DNA from 4 places in the Cobetia sp. 5-11-6-3 genome. Region 1 is predicted to be linked to each of the others. Evidence: predicted binding sites of a transcription regulator. Region 1 holds the regulator's gene; each other region holds the start of a gene.
The links. The regulator LexA, encoded in region 1, represses DNA repair genes until DNA is damaged. The targets are predictions, from matches to a motif close to TACTGTNTANNTANACAGTA.
Positions count from the first base shown of each region.

Region 2: a site for LexA is predicted at 2,661-2,680, ahead of dinB (DNA polymerase IV). Genes of this name have one in related genera too.
Region 3: a site for LexA is predicted at 2,156-2,175, ahead of recA (recombinase RecA). Genes of this name have one in related genera too.
Region 4: a site for LexA is predicted at 2,094-2,113, ahead of recN (DNA repair protein RecN). Genes of this name have one in related genera too.

Region 1 is NZ_BLWJ01000001.1:618,945-623,289, forward strand. Features, by position in the region: gene nagZ (beta-N-acetylhexosaminidase) at 1-604, opposite strand, end outside; gene HXS66_RS02535 (L,D-transpeptidase) at 807-1,349, opposite strand; gene HXS66_RS02540 (TetR/AcrR family transcriptional regulator) at 1,349-2,026, opposite strand; gene lexA (transcriptional repressor LexA) at 2,591-3,220, shown strand; gene HXS66_RS02550 (hypothetical protein) at 3,351-3,590, opposite strand; gene HXS66_RS02555 (DUF6586 family protein) at 3,844-4,323, opposite strand; gene topA (type I DNA topoisomerase) at 4,323-4,345, opposite strand, start outside.
Region 2 is NZ_BLWJ01000001.1:399,931-404,275, forward strand. Features, by position in the region: gene bioA (adenosylmethionine--8-amino-7-oxononanoate transaminase) at 1-91, shown strand, start outside; gene HXS66_RS01605 (YrbL family protein) at 277-897, opposite strand; gene HXS66_RS01610 (Na+/H+ antiporter family protein) at 1,198-2,544, shown strand; gene dinB (DNA polymerase IV) at 2,699-3,757, shown strand; gene HXS66_RS01620 (HlyD family secretion protein) at 3,807-4,345, opposite strand, start outside.
Region 3 is NZ_BLWJ01000006.1:140,985-145,329, forward strand. Features, by position in the region: gene mutS (DNA mismatch repair protein MutS) at 1-1,367, opposite strand, end outside; gene HXS66_RS11900 (CinA family protein) at 1,536-2,057, shown strand; gene recA (recombinase RecA) at 2,289-3,350, shown strand; gene HXS66_RS11910 (regulatory protein RecX) at 3,498-4,136, shown strand.
Region 4 is NZ_BLWJ01000005.1:299,017-303,361, reverse strand. Features, by position in the region: gene dnaK (molecular chaperone DnaK) at 1-979, opposite strand, end outside; gene grpE (nucleotide exchange factor GrpE) at 1,196-1,825, opposite strand; gene recN (DNA repair protein RecN) at 2,190-3,860, shown strand; gene fur (ferric iron uptake transcriptional regulator) at 4,016-4,345, opposite strand, start outside.

The DNA.
Region 1 (4,345 bases):
GGAAGGGGCGGGGGTCGATCACGCGCTCGCGGTGGGTATCCGCCGCGATGCCACCATGACCGGGATAATGCTTGCCGACCGCTGCCATGCCAGCTTCGCGCAGGCCCTCGATGAAGGCGGTACTGACGGCAATCACGTCCTCGGGAGTCGTCCCGAAACTGCGGTCGCCGATGATGGTGGAACCCGCGACATCGATATCCAATACCGGCGCGAAGGTGATGTCGCAGCCAATGGCGGCCATCTCCATGCCCAGCAACCAGCCGGCGTCACGGGCAAACCCGAGCCCTGACGACTGGGCATCATCACCGCAGCCGTCACAGTCACGTCCCAGGCAGCAATGTGCCAGGGCGCGCATCGGCGGCAGGCGGGTCACGCCTTCGCGCAGCCGTTGCACCCGTCCGCCTTCCTGATCGATGGCGATCAACAGATGTGGATTGACGCGGCGGATCTCACCGCACAGCGCCAGCACCTGCTCGGGAGAAGCACAGTTGCGCGCAAACAGGATGACGCCGCCGACGGCGGGGCGTGCCAGTAGTTCACGTTCGTCAGACGTGAGGGTATGCCCCTCGACGTCGAGCATTACGGAGCCCAATGGCTGTGTCATGACATCCTTCCTGTCCATGGCCTGCTGGCCGTGTCATGCGCTGCAAGGCATGGCACGCACGGCAGGGTTTCATGTCGTTACGGGGCTCGGCAGCCTGGAAGACAAGCCTCAGGACAGGCGGCCGGCGCGAGGAAAGGCGCAATTCTAGCCGACTGAGCGCGACTCGAACAGTCGCGAGAACCAGCCGCCAGGCAACGCAGCGTCAGGCATGCAACAACACTGGCGTTCCGGCGGGCGCATGCCGGTAAAGGCACAGCAGATCCTCATCGCGCAGACGAATGCACCCATGGGAGGCCGGGGTGCCCATCGGCTCGCTGGTCGGCGTGCCATGGAAGTAGATGTAGCGCCGCAGGCTGTCGACGCGCTGTCCCGCCGCGTTGCGGCCACGGTTGATGCCGGGCTCACGACCGCTGAGCCACAGGATACGCGTCAGGATCCAGTCGCGTTCGGGGTGCTCGGCGGCCAGTCGAGGCGTGAACACCTCTCCCGTGAAGCGCCGCCCACGATAGACGGCACCACGCGGATTGCCCTCCCCGATCGCGGCGCGAACCACATGCCAGCCGGTCGGCGTGCAACCGCTGCCATCGAGCTCGCCGATACCGTTGAGGCCGCTGGAGATCGCACAGGCATGCACCAGCGTGTCAGGGTCAGCCGCGGGGGGCGGCGCATCACGACTGCCACTGGGCGCGTCATTGCGTATCTCAAGACGCTGGCGGGTGAGATCCACCGCCACCCAGCAAGCCATCAGCTGGCCGCCTGGGTGACCGCTTCACCATCTCCGAGCGAGGCCGGCAGCGGAGCCGCCATCGCCGCGACCACCACCGGACGCATGTGCTGGATCAGCTCGCGCACACTGGTGTGATGGCCGTATTCGGCCTCTTCGATATCGCGCAGTGCGTCCAGTCCCGAGAAGGTGAAGATCACGCTGCCGAGCATGAAGTGCAGACGCCAGAAGCGCTCGTTGTCTGGCAGGTCCGGCGTCGCAAGCTTCAGGAGCTCGGCGAAGCGGCTGAAGACCGTGCCGTAATGCTCGCGGATGTAGCGACGCATGTGGCCCTGCCCCTGGGTATAGGCAAGCCCGAGCAGGCGCATGAAGGTACGCAGGCTGTTGCGCTCGGCCGGCACCTCCAGCACCGTGCGCGCCATCACTTCCAGCAGCGTTTCCAGCGGCACCTGACGACCGGCATGCTGCTGCTCGACACTGTCGAGTGCCGCATGGAAACGCTCGCTGAAGGGGTCGAGATAGCGGGCGAACACTGCCTGGATCAATGACTTCTTTGAGCCGAAGTGATAATTGACCGCCGCCAGGTTGACCTTGGCCTTGCTGGTGATATTGCGCAGCGAGGTTTCGGCGAAGCCTCGCTCGGCAAACAGGACCTCGGCGGTATCGAGGATACGGGTAACGGTATCGGTCTGGGCCATGGGCGGATGCCTTGTCAGGTGATCAGTCACGAGGGGGCACGGGAGTCCTTGTCCCCCCGGACAACGGCAAGGCCGTGGCCCGGGGGGCGACTCTTCTCACGCAGGTCAATCAAACGACATGTCGGTCTTCACGCACCGCGTGTCAGGCAGCGACTCCGAGGCGGAGGCTGCCACGAGCCGTGTCCCGAGCACAGGACAGAAGCACAGGACACACAGGGCCTGTGTACCGGTAGCCGGATGCGCCCGACGAACATTCGTTTGAAACAAGATAATTCTAGCTGTCCATGCCATGACTGGCAATTGCTGGTTGTTTCAAACACTCGACAGCCAAGACCGGCAGGACGCGCATTCACACGGGACATTCAGGGACGGGATGGTCATGGGGCGTCCCGGACACCCGCTGTCTCGCGTCAGCATGTCGATGTCGACGAAGATGCCGGCAACGTTGCTGCCAAAGCACCCACGATGCCTTGCATGACCGCCATGACTGGATACAATGACAGTTGTATGGATGCACACCCCGTGCCGTCAGCTCAGATGCCGCCCAGGCCAAAGGCAATGCCCATGACTCAGCCGCTTACTCCGCGCCAGCAGGATGTCTTCGACTTCATCATCAAGACCATCAAGTCCTCAGGCTATCCGCCAACGCGTGCCGAAATCGCCCAGGCACTGGGCTTTCGCTCACCGAATGCCGCGGAAGAGCATCTGCGTGCCCTGAAGCGCAAGGGAGCCATCGAGATGGTGCCGGGCACCTCGCGGGGCATCCGCGTGCCGTCTCTGGCCGAGGCGGAAGAGGATAGCGAGCAGGGCCTGCCGGTCATCGGGGAAGTGGCCGCTGGCAGCCCTATCCTGGCCAGCCAGCATATCGATCGCCATTGCCCGCTGCCCAGTGACTACTTCTCGCCTGCCGCCGACTATCTGCTGCGCGTGCGCGGGGTCTCGATGAAGGATGTCGGCATTCTGGAAGGTGACCTGCTGGCCGTGCACCGCACGAGCAGCGTGCGTGACGGACAGATCGTGGTGGCGCGTCTGGGGGATGAAGTGACGGTGAAGCGCTTCCGTCGCGATGGCCATTACGTATGGCTGGAAGCCGAGAACGAGGACTTCGCGCCCATCAAGGTGGATCTGCGCACGGACAGCCTGGAAATCGAGGGCCTCGGCGTGGGCGTGATCCGCGATGGCGGCCTGCACTGATCTCAAGGCTCGCAGGCAGTCTGTCCTCACAGCGCTGACGCGCAGATGACGATTGTCGTCATCTGGGCATCCACGAAAAAACCCGCCGATTGGCGGGTTTTTTCGTGGCTGGCAGACATGCGGGAAGTGCTCAGTGCACCATGCCTTCCGACTGCTCGTCTTCATCATCCTCGCCATCCCACAGGCGGGTGCGGGTGATGGCGTGGTCGATCATCTCACGCGCGACCTCGAAGCGATTGTCACGCAGCAGATCGGCAGCTTCATCGGAGATGCGGATACTGAGAAGTGGCTCACCTTCACTCTCGGCGGCACGCAGGATCACTTCCCCATCTTCCATTTGCACGATTTCAAGTACGGCGGGATCGGACACGTCATTCCTCCTGCACGGCATCCTGAGGATACCGGCGTCGTTGTGATCGTCAGCTTGACGGCGGGCAGGCCCTGCGACTTGCAGTCACTGGCGACAATGCAGAAAAAAGTACGACCACAGCCAGAGCCATGGTCGTACCGGAGAATGCAGGGCTTGCCACAATGCCACCAGTCTAGCACCCGTCATGCCAGGGCGTCACCTGAATGACAGGTGCGTGACATGCCAGCGCTTTCGGGTCAGGCAAGGCGCGACGCTACCACTCCACATTCGACTCGCGAAGGTGTGACAGCAACGCCTTCATGGCGCTGACTGCCGTGGCGAGACGCTCTGCCAGAGGCGCATTGGCCGCCGCGGCGATGATGAGACCATCGCCACGCGCCTGGCCTTCCTCACGCCGGGCAGCACCGCCCTCTTCATGCAGACGCGTGATATCGGCCACCAGCTGGCTCAACCAACTGTCCGGCTGCGCCTGCAGGCTTCGCAACTGCTCGATTTCCGCCACGGGAGTCGGCGGTGTGGCCAGCCGCTCGCGCCAGCTGCCCTCAGGCCAGCGTGCCGACGCGGCGCACTCCTCGATCAACGAGGCCAATGCCAGCTCCATCAACGCCAGCGCCCCTTCCTCACCGGCCATGCGCCGTGCGACGGCATGCTCATCACGCGTCGCGACGGCCGCCTGCTCCAGCAGCAACTCGGCCTGATACAGCAGTTGATTGGTGCGGCCACGCTGGCTCATCAGCTCTTGGCTCCCTTGCGCT
Region 2 (4,345 bases), 220 kb from region 1:
GCTCTATACCATGCCGGCATATATCACCTCACACGACGACTTGCGCAAGATCACGCATGCCATGAAGAGCCACTTTACCGACAATCTCTGAGGCAAGACGTCAGGACAGGGATCTGCTCGGCTGCCTGTCGGCTGACGGGGAGTGACTGAGAGTGACGATCGCCCTCATCACTCCCCTCTTCTTCCTTCACTCTTCTCTCAACTCCTATCTTCTCTCTTCTCTCAACGCCGAGATTCGAGGCCCATCTCCCGGCAGGGGAATGCGGTCGGAAGCGCTCAATCTCCCCATAGACGCCGCTCGAGGCGCGCATGTGCATCTGCCGTCAGCATCCCGCCCTTCATCAGTTTCTTGAGAAAATGACGATAGCGGCGGGCGATCTTGCGGCGCGCCAACCAGGCGATACCGGTGGCGAGGGGGATGAAGTCCGGATTGGAGATGCCATCGATCAACCACAGGCGCGGGGATTGATGCTCGCGAAACTGGACCACGATGTTGCGATCATTGAGGTCGGACGGTATCAGCCAACGCTTGTCGAGATAGCGATAGAGGTTGGCCAGCTCATCCATCAATGCCTCCTCCCCCACCCGCTCGGGAGTTTCATGACAGACCTCTCGCAGACGGCGCGAGGTCGTGCCGTCATCGTCGAGTATCAGGTCGAAGACCAGCCCGAGGCCCTCTCGGGTCGCCACGCTGCCATGATAGGCAGGCACGTAGGACCAGTCGTGCACACCTCGCCTCACGAGCCCTTCGAAGTAGCGCTGCTCGCGCTGATTCTGGCGGCTTCCTTTGTCGGGATAGCGCGGTACCTTGATGCAGCGCCGAGGATCACGGGGGTCCTGATAGACACGGCGATCATTGCCCATGCCGATGACACGGGCATTTTCAAGCTCCAGCATGCGCTCTCCTGTTGAATAACGCCTGCGACTGCAGCCGCCGGGCAGCGTGGCATTCTACAAAAAGCCCTTCCCTTGCGCCAACCGTGCCGCCGGCGGCCGCGTTCCATGAGGTCATTCATCGGCCATTCAGCTTGGGACCTCGCTCTGGTATGATAACGCGCCGTTTTCTGGCAGTTTCAGGACGAAACCGCCTGACGTAAGCGATCAGCACGACTTGCGAGGTATTGCCCGGGATCGGGTGGCCGCGCACACCTGCAACCCCCCGCTCCATTGGCACATCTCCCTTAATGAGGTACTCGCATGAATGCGGTAATACTGGCCGTTCTGGTCATGGTCGGCCTGTCACTGGCCCGAGTCTCGGTCGTCTTCGCTCTGGTGGCCGGCGCCTTGGTCGGCGGCCTGTTCAGTGGCCTGTCTCTGACTGACACTCTCGGCGCCTTCAACGACGGCGTCGGCGGTGGTGCCAAGGTCGCCCTGGCCTATGCCACGCTCGGTGCCTTTGCCGTGGCCCTGTCTCGCTCCGGCCTGCCGGATCTTCTTGCCGCACGCCTGATCGGCATGCTCAATGGGGAGAGCACCCCTCGCCGTCAGACCGCCATCAAGTACGGCTTGCTGGGCAGCGTGACATTGGTGGCGATCTCGTCCCAGAACCTGATCCCTGTCCACATCGCCTTCATTCCGATCCTGATTCCGCCACTGCTGGTGGCCATGAACCGCCTGCGCCTGGATCGCCGCGCTGTCGCCTGTGCCCTGACCTTTGGCCTGACGGCTCCCTACATGCTGCTGCCGGTGGGCTTCGGTTCCATCTTCCTCAATGACATCCTGCTGGCCAACATCAATGAAGCGGGCCAGGCAATGGGGCTGGAAGTCACCCGCGGCATGGTGCCGATGGCGATGGCCATTCCGGTAGGCGGCATGTTCCTGGGACTGCTGACTGCGGTCTTCGTCTCCTATCGCAAGCCGCGTGACTACGCCAATCGCGAGATCAAGTCGACCAATGTCCCGCACCATACTCCAGTGCACGCACCATCCCGCAGCGGCCTGATCATGGCTGGGGTCGCCATCATCGCCGCCCTGGGCATCCAGCTCTATTCCGGCTCGATGATCCTGGGCGGCCTGGTCGGCTTCGCCATTCTTTCCCTGGGTGGCCTGTTCAAGTGGAACGAAGCCGACGACCTGTTCACCTCCGGCATGCGCATGATGGCACTGATCGGCTTCATCATGATCTCGGCAGCCGGCTTCGCCTCCGTCATGAAAGCTACGGGTGATATCCAGACCCTGGTGGATGCCTCCTTCCACATCATCGGAGACAACAAGCCGTTGGCCGCGCTCGTCATGCTGATGGTCGGACTCTTCATCACGCTGGGCATCGGCTCCAGCTTTTCCACCATCCCGATCATCGCGGCGATCTATGTCCCGCTGGCCCTGCAGTTCGGCTTTTCCCCCCTGGCGACCGTCGCCCTGATCGGCACCGCGGCCGCACTGGGCGATGCTGGCTCCCCCGCCTCTGACTCCACACTCGGCCCGACGGCAGGCCTGAATGTCGATCAACAGCATGATCATATCTGGGACAGCGTGGTGCCGACCTTCATCCACTACAACATCCCGCTGATCGTCTTCGGCTGGGTGGCGGCGATGACGCTGTAATCCGCCGGCCAGGGTAGCCTGGCAACGGCAACAGGAAATACGACAACGCCCGGCAGGCATCACGTCTGCCGGGCGTTGTCGTCTCTGGGCGAAGAATGAGGCGACACGCCGCCTGATACTGGACAGCCATCCAGTCTTTTAGGATGATGCGCGAATGCGCAAGATCCTTCATGCTGACTGCGATTGTTTCTACGCCGCCGTCGAGATGCTTCGTCACCCAGAGTGGCGCGAGGTGCCCATCGCCATCGGTGGCCGCACCGAGCAACGTGGCGTGATCGCCACCTGCAATTATCCGGCTCGCGCCTTCGGCGTCCGCTCTGCGATGTCCACAGCGCGCGCCCTGCGCCTGTGTCCGCAACTGATACTCGTCCCCCCCGACTTCGAGCGCTACCGTGCCGTCTCGCAGGAGATCCAGGCACTGTTTCACGAACTGACACCACTGGTGGAACCTCTATCGCTGGACGAAGCCTACCTGGACGTCAGCGACATCGAGGAATTTCAGGGAAGCGCGACCTGGATGGCGCGCTGGCTGAAGGAAGAAGCCCTGAAGCGCACCGGGATCACGCTGTCGATCGGCGTGGCCGCCAACAAGTTCCTGGCCAAGATCGCGAGTGATTGGGAGAAACCCGATGGCCTGACGGTGATCACGCCAGAGTCCAGCGACGCCTTCATTCGTAAGCTGCCCGTCGGCAAGCTGCATGGCGTCGGCCCGGCCACGCTGGCCCGCCTCAATCGGCTGGAGATTAGCACCTGCGATGACATCCGCACGACACCACTGACCACACTGGTCGAACACTTCGGCAAATTCGGACATCGCCTGCATGAACTCTCTCATGGCATTGATGACCGCCCCGTCAAGGTCGAGAGAGAGCGAAAGTCCATCAGTGTCGAACGCACTTTCGATCAGGATCTTCCGGATCTCTCCGCCTGCCTCGCCAAGCTTCCCATGCTGATGGAGCGCCTCGGGGAGCGTCACGCACGCCAGGAACAGCCGGTGCTGGCCAAGCAGTTCGTCAAGGTACGCTTCAACGACTTCACCAGCACCACGCTGGAAAGCCTCCTCCCCGCCTCCACCCTCTCATTGCCGGACACCAGGAGTTTCGCACTGCTGATGGAGCAAGCCTGGCAACGTGGCCATCGACCGGTGCGCCTGCTGGGAGTCGGTGTCCGACTCAAGGCCCACGAAGAGACGCAACAGCTGGGGCTGTTCTGAGAGGGTGCCGAGTGATGGGTGTAAACATCTTGGACAGGAGAGGGTGAGCTTACTTAACACCACCTGCAACGGCATCGTTTTCCCGATGAGTCTCGCCCTCCTCCTCCCAATTACCCCAGAGCGCCGAGGGTGAGCGTAGCCGTATTTCCAATGGCAAGCCCTCCACATCGTGTTGAACATCGATTTTCTCAAGCGGTTTCAACCTTACTTCCAGCATTGCCTGATGACCGTCGAAAGGGCCCGCCAATTGAGAGGGAAGCTTCTGCGTCAGTTCCGGTGGCGCTACGATGCGAGCCAATATACTTCGCCCATCTGCAAAATGTGCTTCAGCAACCCGCCCTACGGCGACCTTGCCAACATACTTGGGTGAGAAATAAGCATGGAACTCGGGTGAGTTGGCTGGCACCAGGACTCCCAGAGGATCTCCTGCACTGACTCGCTGGCCGGCCTGGACATAGGTCTTGGCCAACAGACCATCTTGCGAGGCATCGATCCTCAACTCATGGATCATCGCTTCCAGCTGAGCAAGCTCCCGTGTCAGATTCTGACGTCGCTGGACGATAGGACCCACCAGCTCGGCACGCAACT
Region 3 (4,345 bases), on a different contig from region 1:
TCACGGGTCTCGAGGGCCACCAGATACTGACCGGCGTTCTCGGAGAGGCCGCGATACTCGTCCAGCTCATCGTCGTAGCCATCGGCGATCACCCCGCCATCGCGCAGCACGACCGGCGGATTCTCGATCAGCGCTTCGCTGAGCATGGCCGAGAGGGCGGGGAACAGGCGGATGCCATCGCGCAGGTCATCGATGGCACTGCCTTTCTCGACGCTGGCGAGCACGGCACGCAGCTCTGGCAGTGTATTGAGGCCATCACGCAGGCGCGCCATGTCCCGCGGGCGGGCGCTGCGCAGTGCAACACGCGCCAGGATGCGCTCCACATCGCCGATCCGCTTGAGCAGGCCTTGCAGTTCGAAGGGGTAGTCACCCTCCATCAAGCGCTGCACTGCCGCCTGGCGCTGGCCGATCTGGGTCTGATCGCGCAGCGGGCGGTTGAGCCAGCGCTTGAGCAGGCGTGAGCCCATCGCGGTAGCAGTCACGTCCAATACGCTGGCCAGCGTGTTGTCGCTGCTGCCGCCAAGATTGGTGTCGATCTCGAGGTTGCGACGGCTGGCGGCATCGATCACGACCGAATCGTCGCGACTCTCGACGGCCAGCGCCGTCACGTGGGGCAGACCGGTGCGCTGCGTGTCACGCGCGTAGTCGAGCAGGGCACCAGCAGCGGTGACCGCGCAGGTCAGATGACTGCAACCGAAACCATTGAGGTCCTGAACGCCGAACTGATCGCAGAGCAGGCGCAACGCGGTCTCATGGTCGAAATGCCAGTCGCTCTGACGGGTCAGGCCCGGGCGTGAGGCAAGACTGCTTGGCAGTTCACGACTCTCGCCGACCATCAGCTCGGCGGGTGACAGACGCTGGATCTCGGCCAGCAGTTCTTCATCGCCATTGACTTCCAGTACGCTGAAGCGTCCTGAGGAAAGCTCCAGTGCCGCCAGGCCCCAGGTCTCACCGTCTCGATGCAGCGCCACCAGCAGATTGTCACGGCTGGCATCCAGAAGCGCCTCGTCATGCAGGGTGCCCGGTGTGACGATGCGCACCACCTTGCGCTCGACGGGGCCCTTGGTGGTCGCGGGATCGCCGATCTGCTCGCAGATGGCCACGGATTCGCCCATTTTCACCAGGCGTGCCAGGTAACCCTCGGCGCTGTGATAAGGCACCCCTGCCATGGGAATGGGGGAGCCGCCGGAGCTGCCACGTGCCGTCAGGGTGATGTCGAGCAGTTGCGCGGCTCGCTTGGCGTCCTCATGGAACAGCTCATAGAAGTCGCCCATGCGATAGAACAGCAGCACACCGGGGTGCTCGCGTTTGATCTTCATGTACTGCGCCATCATCGGCGTCATCTGGGGCGCGCTGTTCTTGGCCATGGCCATGGACTTCCTTGACTGCACTGCAATGGGAAAAAGACGCACATGCGAGAACACGGCATGCGGGATGCGCGATATTCTACGGACTGGCGCGGCCGGCTCCAATGCCTGTGATGCCTCCTGCTCGCTTCCCTTTTCCTCAGACCACTTCTAGAAAGGAGTTCGTTCATGGCCCGATTGACGGATACGACGTCCGAGGCACCGGATGCGAATGCACTGGCCGAGCAGCTGCAAGCGCTGGCATTGGCGCGCGGAGTCCAGATCACTGCTGCAGAGTCATGCACCGGGGGCGGCGTGAGTGCCGCGATCACGGCGATTTCCGGTAGCTCCGGCTATTTCGAGGCGGGCTATGTGACGTACTCGAATGCGGCCAAGCGGCGTCTGCTCGGCGTCAGCGAAGCATCGCTCGCGGACTTCGGGGCAGTCTCCGAGGCCGTCGTGCGCGAGATGGTCAAGGGAGCGTGTCGTGACAGCGGTGCCGAATTGGGGGTGGCAATCAGTGGTGTGGCGGGTCCGGGAGGCGGCAGTGAAGAAAAGCCCGTGGGGACGGTGTGGCTGGCATGGGGCAGTGAGGCGCGACAGCAGGCGCGGTGTTTCCACTTTCCGGGAGACCGGCAGGCCGTGCGCGACGCCGCCGTGAGGGTGGCATTGCAAGGCTTGATCGAATGCGTGGAAGCCTGGCAGGGCTGAACTGGTGAGGCTCGAGACGCATGCAACCCTCTGCGTTGAGACTGCTGCCTGAAAAAGCGCATCACCGGACTGGCAGAACGATGAAACATGCGGCATCATACTGTCCATGTATACAGGGTTTTGCCATGACAGCCCAGCCGCTAGGCTGACAGTTTCTGCATCACCCGAAGCTTGAGAATTTCCTATTTCAGGTGGTTGCCCATGCGGCGCCGCCGTTCGACAGGAGGCCACATGGCACAGGACGACAATCGTACCAAGGCGCTGAACGCGGCGCTGTCCCAGATCGAGCGCCAGTTCGGCAAGGGCGCCGTCATGCGCATGGGCGATGCCCCGCGTGTGGCCATCCCGTCGGTATCCACCGGGTCTCTGGGCCTGGATATCGCGCTCGGCATCGGTGGCCTGCCTTTCGGTCGAGTGGTCGAGATCTACGGTCCGGAATCCTCGGGCAAGACGACACTGACGCTCTCGGTCATCGCCCAGGCCCAGAAGCAGGGCAAGGTGTGTGCCTTCATCGATGCCGAGCACGCGCTGGATCCGTCCTACGCCGAGAAGCTGGGCGTCAATCTGGACGAGATGCTGGTCTCCCAGCCGGATACCGGTGAGCAGGCACTCGAGATCGTCGACATGCTGGTGCGTTCCGGTGGTGTCGACGTCATCATCGTCGATTCCGTGGCAGCCCTGACGCCGCGTGCCGAGATCGAGGGTGAGATGGGTGACTCCCACGTCGGCCTGCAGGCGCGTCTGATGTCCCAGGCGCTGCGCAAGGTGACGGGTCACATCAAGAATGCCAACTGCATGGTGGTGTTCATCAACCAGATCCGCATGAAGATCGGGGTGATGTTCGGTAGCCCGGAAACCACCACCGGTGGTAACGCGCTGAAGTTCTACTCGAGTGTCCGTCTCGACATCCGTCGTACCGGCTCCGTGAAGTCCGGCGATGAAGTCACCGGTAACGAGACTCGCGTCAAGGTCGTGAAGAACAAGGTCGCGCCGCCGTTCCGCCAGGCCGAGTTCCAGATTCTCTACGGCAAGGGCATCTACCACGCCGGTGAGGTCATTGATCTGGGCGTGCAGTGTGGTCTGGTCGGCAAGGCAGGTGCCTGGTACAGCTACCAGGGCAGCAAGATCGGTCAGGGCAAGGCCAACTCCGCCCAGTATCTGGAGGATAACCCCGCGATCATGGAAGAGATCGAGAGCCAGATTCGCGCCCAGCTGCTGGCTTCTCCGGAAACCAAGGAAGAGGCCAAGGAAGAAGTGGTCGCCGAAAATGAAGATGATCTGGATCTCGATTGAGACCTGCTCGAGAACGTGTTCATTGAGCGCTGATTTCAGCGCCTTTCAGTGATCTGCAGCGCCCGCCCCGTTTTCGGTGGCGGGCGCTGTGCGTTTTGCACCGGGGATTTCGCCATCTCGGGTGCCTCTCCAGAAAGGAGCGCCAACATGCACGATCAGGAAAGAGAGACCGTCGGGCCGGACTATCAGCCCCTCGATGTCGGCGCGATGACGCCGCAACGGCGTGCCCGCAATGACGCCATCGCACGTCTGGCACGCCGCGAGCACAGCCGTCGCGAGCTGCACGACTATCTCAAGGAGCGCGACTACCTGCAGACCGTCAGCGATGATGCGCTGGCGGAGCAGTCCGCGAGTGGCGAGGAGGGCGCCGAGACGCGCTTGAGTCGTGATGAGGTCGAGCTGCTGATCGAGGAAGTGCTGGAGCGTCTGGTCGAGGAAGGCCTGCAATCCGATGAGCGCTTCGCCGCCAGCTTCCTGCGGACACGGGTGCTGAGGGGGCAGGGCCCCAGGCGTATCCAGCAGGAGTTGCGCCAGCGTGGCATCGACAACGAGACGTCAGGTGCCGTGATGCGTGCTGCCTGTGATCCGGTGCCTGATGCCTTCGGACATGTTGATGCGGTGGACTTCTTCGAGCTGGCGCGCGAGACGTTGGCAAGGCGCTTTTCCTCAGCGGGCGAGGGTCACAAGGAGCGTGCGCGCCGAGAGCGCTTCCTGCTCCAGCGCGGCTTCGACTACGAGCAGTTGCGCTACGCCATGGAGTCCGCCTGGACGGAAGACGAGGCGTGAGGCCAGCCATTGCCCGGGCAATGGCTCGGAACGCGCAAACCGGTCACTCAAGCCATTTCCCCCCCTTTAGCTTGCGCGAACAGGCGTTATACTAGGTCGTCTTGCGACGGCACGGGGCAGGCGCCTTCTTTCATGCTTTTCATTGCACCTCCATGCATTCCCACATGGATGAATATGCAGAAACCATGCGGAAGTCATGCAGAAGAAGA
Region 4 (4,345 bases), on a different contig from region 1:
CATCGGCCAGAGCGGTCTGGCACGGCTTCAGGGAGCGAGCGACCAGCTCATCAACCAGCGACTCGAGCTTGGAACGGGTCACCTTGACGTTCAGGTGCTTCGGACCGGTGTTGTCTGCGGTGATGTACGGCAGGTTCACGTCGGTCTGCTGAGCGCTGGACAGCTCGATCTTGGCCTTCTCGGCAGCTTCCTTCAGACGCTGCATGGCGAGATTGTCGCCGGACAGGTCGATGCCGCTGTCGGACTTGAACTGGTCAACGAGGTAGTTGATCAGATGCATGTCGAAATCTTCACCGCCCAGGAAGGTGTCACCGTTGGTGGCGAGCACTTCGAACTGGGTCTCACCGTCGACGTCCGCGACTTCGATGATGGAGATATCGAAGGTACCGCCACCCAGGTCGTAGACCGCGATGGTCTTGTCACCACGAGACTTGTCCATGCCGTAGGCGAGTGCCGCGGCAGTCGGCTCGTTGATGATGCGCTTGACCTCGAGACCCGCGATGCGGCCGGCGTCCTTGGTCGCCTGACGCTGGGAGTCGTTGAAGTAGGCCGGCACGGTGATGACCGCTTCGGTGACTTCTTCACCGAGGTAGTCTTCCGCGGTCTTCTTCATCTTCTTGAGGATTTCCGCACTGATCTGCGGCGGCGCCATCTTCTTGTCCTTCACCTGGACCCAGGCATCGCCATTGTCGGCTTCGACGATCTTGTACGGCACCATCTTGATGTCTTTCTGGACGACATCATCCTTGAACTTGCGACCGATCAGACGCTTGACCGCGAACAGGGTGTTCTCCGGGTTGGTCACTGCCTGACGCTTGGCCGACTGACCGACAAGGATCTCGTTGTCGTCGGTGTAGGCGATGATGGACGGCGTGGTGCGGCCACCTTCAGCGTTTTCGATGACCTTGGTCTTGTCGCCGTCGAGCACTGCCACACAGGAGTTGGTAGTACCCAAGTCAATACCGATGATGCGTCCCATAATCGTATACCTCGAATCTGTTGCTAGCCTGAAAGATGAGTCTGGTTGTCGGTACCTTGTGTCGGCACCTGAACTTGCTTCAATAAGTGGGGTCGCGCGTCAGGCTTTCAAGGGTGTGCTGGCATTTTTTGCCGCCCTGATCCTCCTTGAAGCCCCGCAGGGCGGGCATGTGCCATCACGACACATGCCCTCATGGCCACTCGACCCCGCAGGGCCTCAGTTGGCCTTGCTGACCGCGACCATCGCCGGACGCACCAGGCGACCATTGAGGGTGTAGCCCTTCTGCATCACGTCGATGACGCTGTTCGGCTCGGCATCCGGAGATGGCACCATGGCGACCGCCTGATGGTATTCCGGGTCGAAGGGCTCGCCGTGGGGGTCCAGCTGCTCGACGCCTGACTTGTTCAGGGCATCCAGCTGCATTTTCAAGGTCATCTCGATACCTTCGACATGTGCCTTGGCTGCCTCGTCGTCGCTCATGGACTCAAGCGCCTTCTCGAGCGAGTCCACCACCGGCAGCATTTCCTTGACGAACTTCTCCAGCGCGAACTTGCGAGCCTTCTCGGCATCCTGCTCGGCGCGACGGCGCGCGTTCTGCGCCTCGGCAGCTGAACGCAGCGCCTGGTCCTTCGCCTCCTTCACCGCCTGCTCGAGTTCCTCGACCTGAGCGGCCAGCATCTCGGCTTCCGGATTGTCGATCAGCTCACCTTCGCTTTCGGCGGCGACATCGGTGGCATCCAGTATGTCTTCAATCACTTCGCCTTCCGGAGTTTCCGGCTGCGGCTCGGCGTCGCGAGCGGCACGCTGAAGTTCTTCATCCATCGGGGTCTGCGGATCCTGAGCCATGCTGTTCTCCTGCGGGCCGACGTCTGTGCGCCATTGCCCTGTTCGTGGCCTGCGGAGCCTGCCTCGAGACGACGAAGGCAAGCCCCTGAAGACAGGCCATGAGTTGCCTGTAGGGCAGCAAGGCCGCGCCATTGCTGCCGACGATGAGTGTCAGGGCCTTTATATGGGGCCGGCACTCGGCTTCTCAAGCCTTCGATGCGGCTTTTCTGCCAGCTGAGTCCGGCATGGATTGAAGGCCGACGGAGCGTGCTGTATAAAAAGCCATATACACTGTATGTACATCCTGTATGGCGACTCCGTAGTCACCCCCGAAACGGGCAATGATCGGCACGGCGTACGCCCCAGCTTCCCTTCGGAGGTAGTCATGCTGCTACAGCTCGCCATTCAAGATTTCGCCATCGTCGAGACACTGGAACTCGATTTTCGCCGCGGCATGACCGCCATCACCGGCGAGACGGGGGCCGGCAAGTCCATCCTGCTCGGTGCACTCGGCCTGTGCCTGGGCGAACGTGCCGATGCTGGCAGCGTGCGACACGGCGCGGATCGCGCGGATCTCATCGCACGCTTCGATATCACAAGCCTCAGCGACGCGCGCGAGTGGCTGGACGAACGCGAGCTGGGCAGCGACGACTGCCTGCTGCGCCGGGTGATCACCGCCAGCGGACGCTCGAAGGCCTGGATCAACGGCACCCCCTGCACCATCGCGGACCTGCGGGAACTGGGTGAGCACCTGATCGACATCCATTCCCAGCACGCCCACCACTCGCTGCTGAAGGAAGAGACGCACCTGCGTCAGCTCGACGAGTACGCCGGGATCGAGACGCAGGTCACGCAGCTGCGCGAGGACTTCCGCCACTGGCAGGAGGCACATCGCCGCCTCAAGCGCATGAGCAATGATGGCGACGAGGTACGCGCTCGTCGCCAGCTGTTGCGCTATCAGGTCGAGGAGCTTGATGAGCTGGCACTCAGCGAGGGCGAGCTGGAGGCACTGGAGCAGGAGCAGGAAACCCTGGCCAATGCCGAACAGATTCTCAGCGAGGCGCAGGCCGCCGCCGAGTGCTGCGATCATGATGATGAAGGTGCCCTCGCGCGCCTCAATCAGGCCGTGGCGCGACTGACACACCTGCCGGGCAGCGAGCAGGGTTCGCTGGCCAGCGCACTGGGCATGTTGGAAGAGGCACGCATCCAGATAGAAGAAGCGGCACGCGAGCTGAACCGCTTCGTCGAAGTCACCGAACTCGACCCGGAGCGTCTGGCCTTCGTCGATGAGCGCCTTGGGCGCATCCACCAGATCGCCCGCAAGCATCATGTCTTGCCCGAGGAGCTGCATGGCCTGCACCAGCGACTGAGCGAGGAGCTGGAAGGGCTCGGGGGTGACGAGGAGGCCATCGAGGCCCTGCGTCAGGAAGTGGCGGCCCGCCGGGATGCCTGGAAGATCCTGGCTACTGAGGTCGGTACGTCACGAGCCGCTGCCGCCCCCCAGCTGGCCAGCGACATCCAGGATCAACTGGCCTTCCTCGGCATGGGCAAGGCGACGTTCGAGGTTGCCGTCGAGCCACGCGAGCGCCCGCAACCCGAAGGCATGGAGCGCATCCACTTCCGCATCAGTGCCAACCCGGGGCAGCCGCCGCGGGCGCTGGCCAAGGTCGCTTCGGGCGGTGAACTGTCCCGCGTCTCGCTGGCCATTCAGGTGGTGGCCGCCAGTCGCTCGACCATTCCCAGCCTGGTCTTCGATGAAGTGGATGTCGGCATTTCCGGTGCGACCGCCGAGATCGTCGGTCAGCTGCTGCGCCGACTGGGCGACAAGGGCCAGGTGCTGACCGTCACCCACCTGCCTCAGGTCGCGGCCCAGGCGCATCAACATCTGCATATCGAGAAGCAGGCAGAGAAGAACACCACACGCACCCACATGGCACTGCTGGACGAGAGTGGCCGCGTGCGGGAGCTGGCACGCATGCTGGGCGGCATTCACCTGTCCGAGCAGACCCTGGCACACGCTCGCGAGATGCTCAGCGCGGCGGACAGCCGTCACTGAGCCCCGACAGGCCGCCTTCCCGACGTCCATTCGTCCAATGAACCTCCTGGCAGTTCGAACGCCAGAAACACCAACGGCCGCCCCTGTGGGGCGGCCGTTGGTGTTTCTGTCCTGCAGCGAACCTTGTCATCCCTGACACAGGCGAGGCCTGAGCATCAGCTGTCGCTCTTGGTGTCCTTGGGACGCACGTAGAGCACCAGCGCATGCTCGACCAGCTCATAGCCATGCTCCTCGACGATCTCGCGCTGGCGGCGCTCGATCTCGGGATCACAGAACTCTATGATCTCGCCGCTGTCCAGACATACCATGTGGTCATGGTGTTCTTCCTGGGACAATTCGAAGACAGCATGGCCGCCATCGAAATTGTGACGCATCACCAGTCCAGCAGTTTCAAACTGGGTGAGCACACGATAAACCGTCGCCAGACCGACATCTTCGCCAGCCTCAAGCAACGCCTTGTACACGTCCTCGGCACTCAGGTGTCG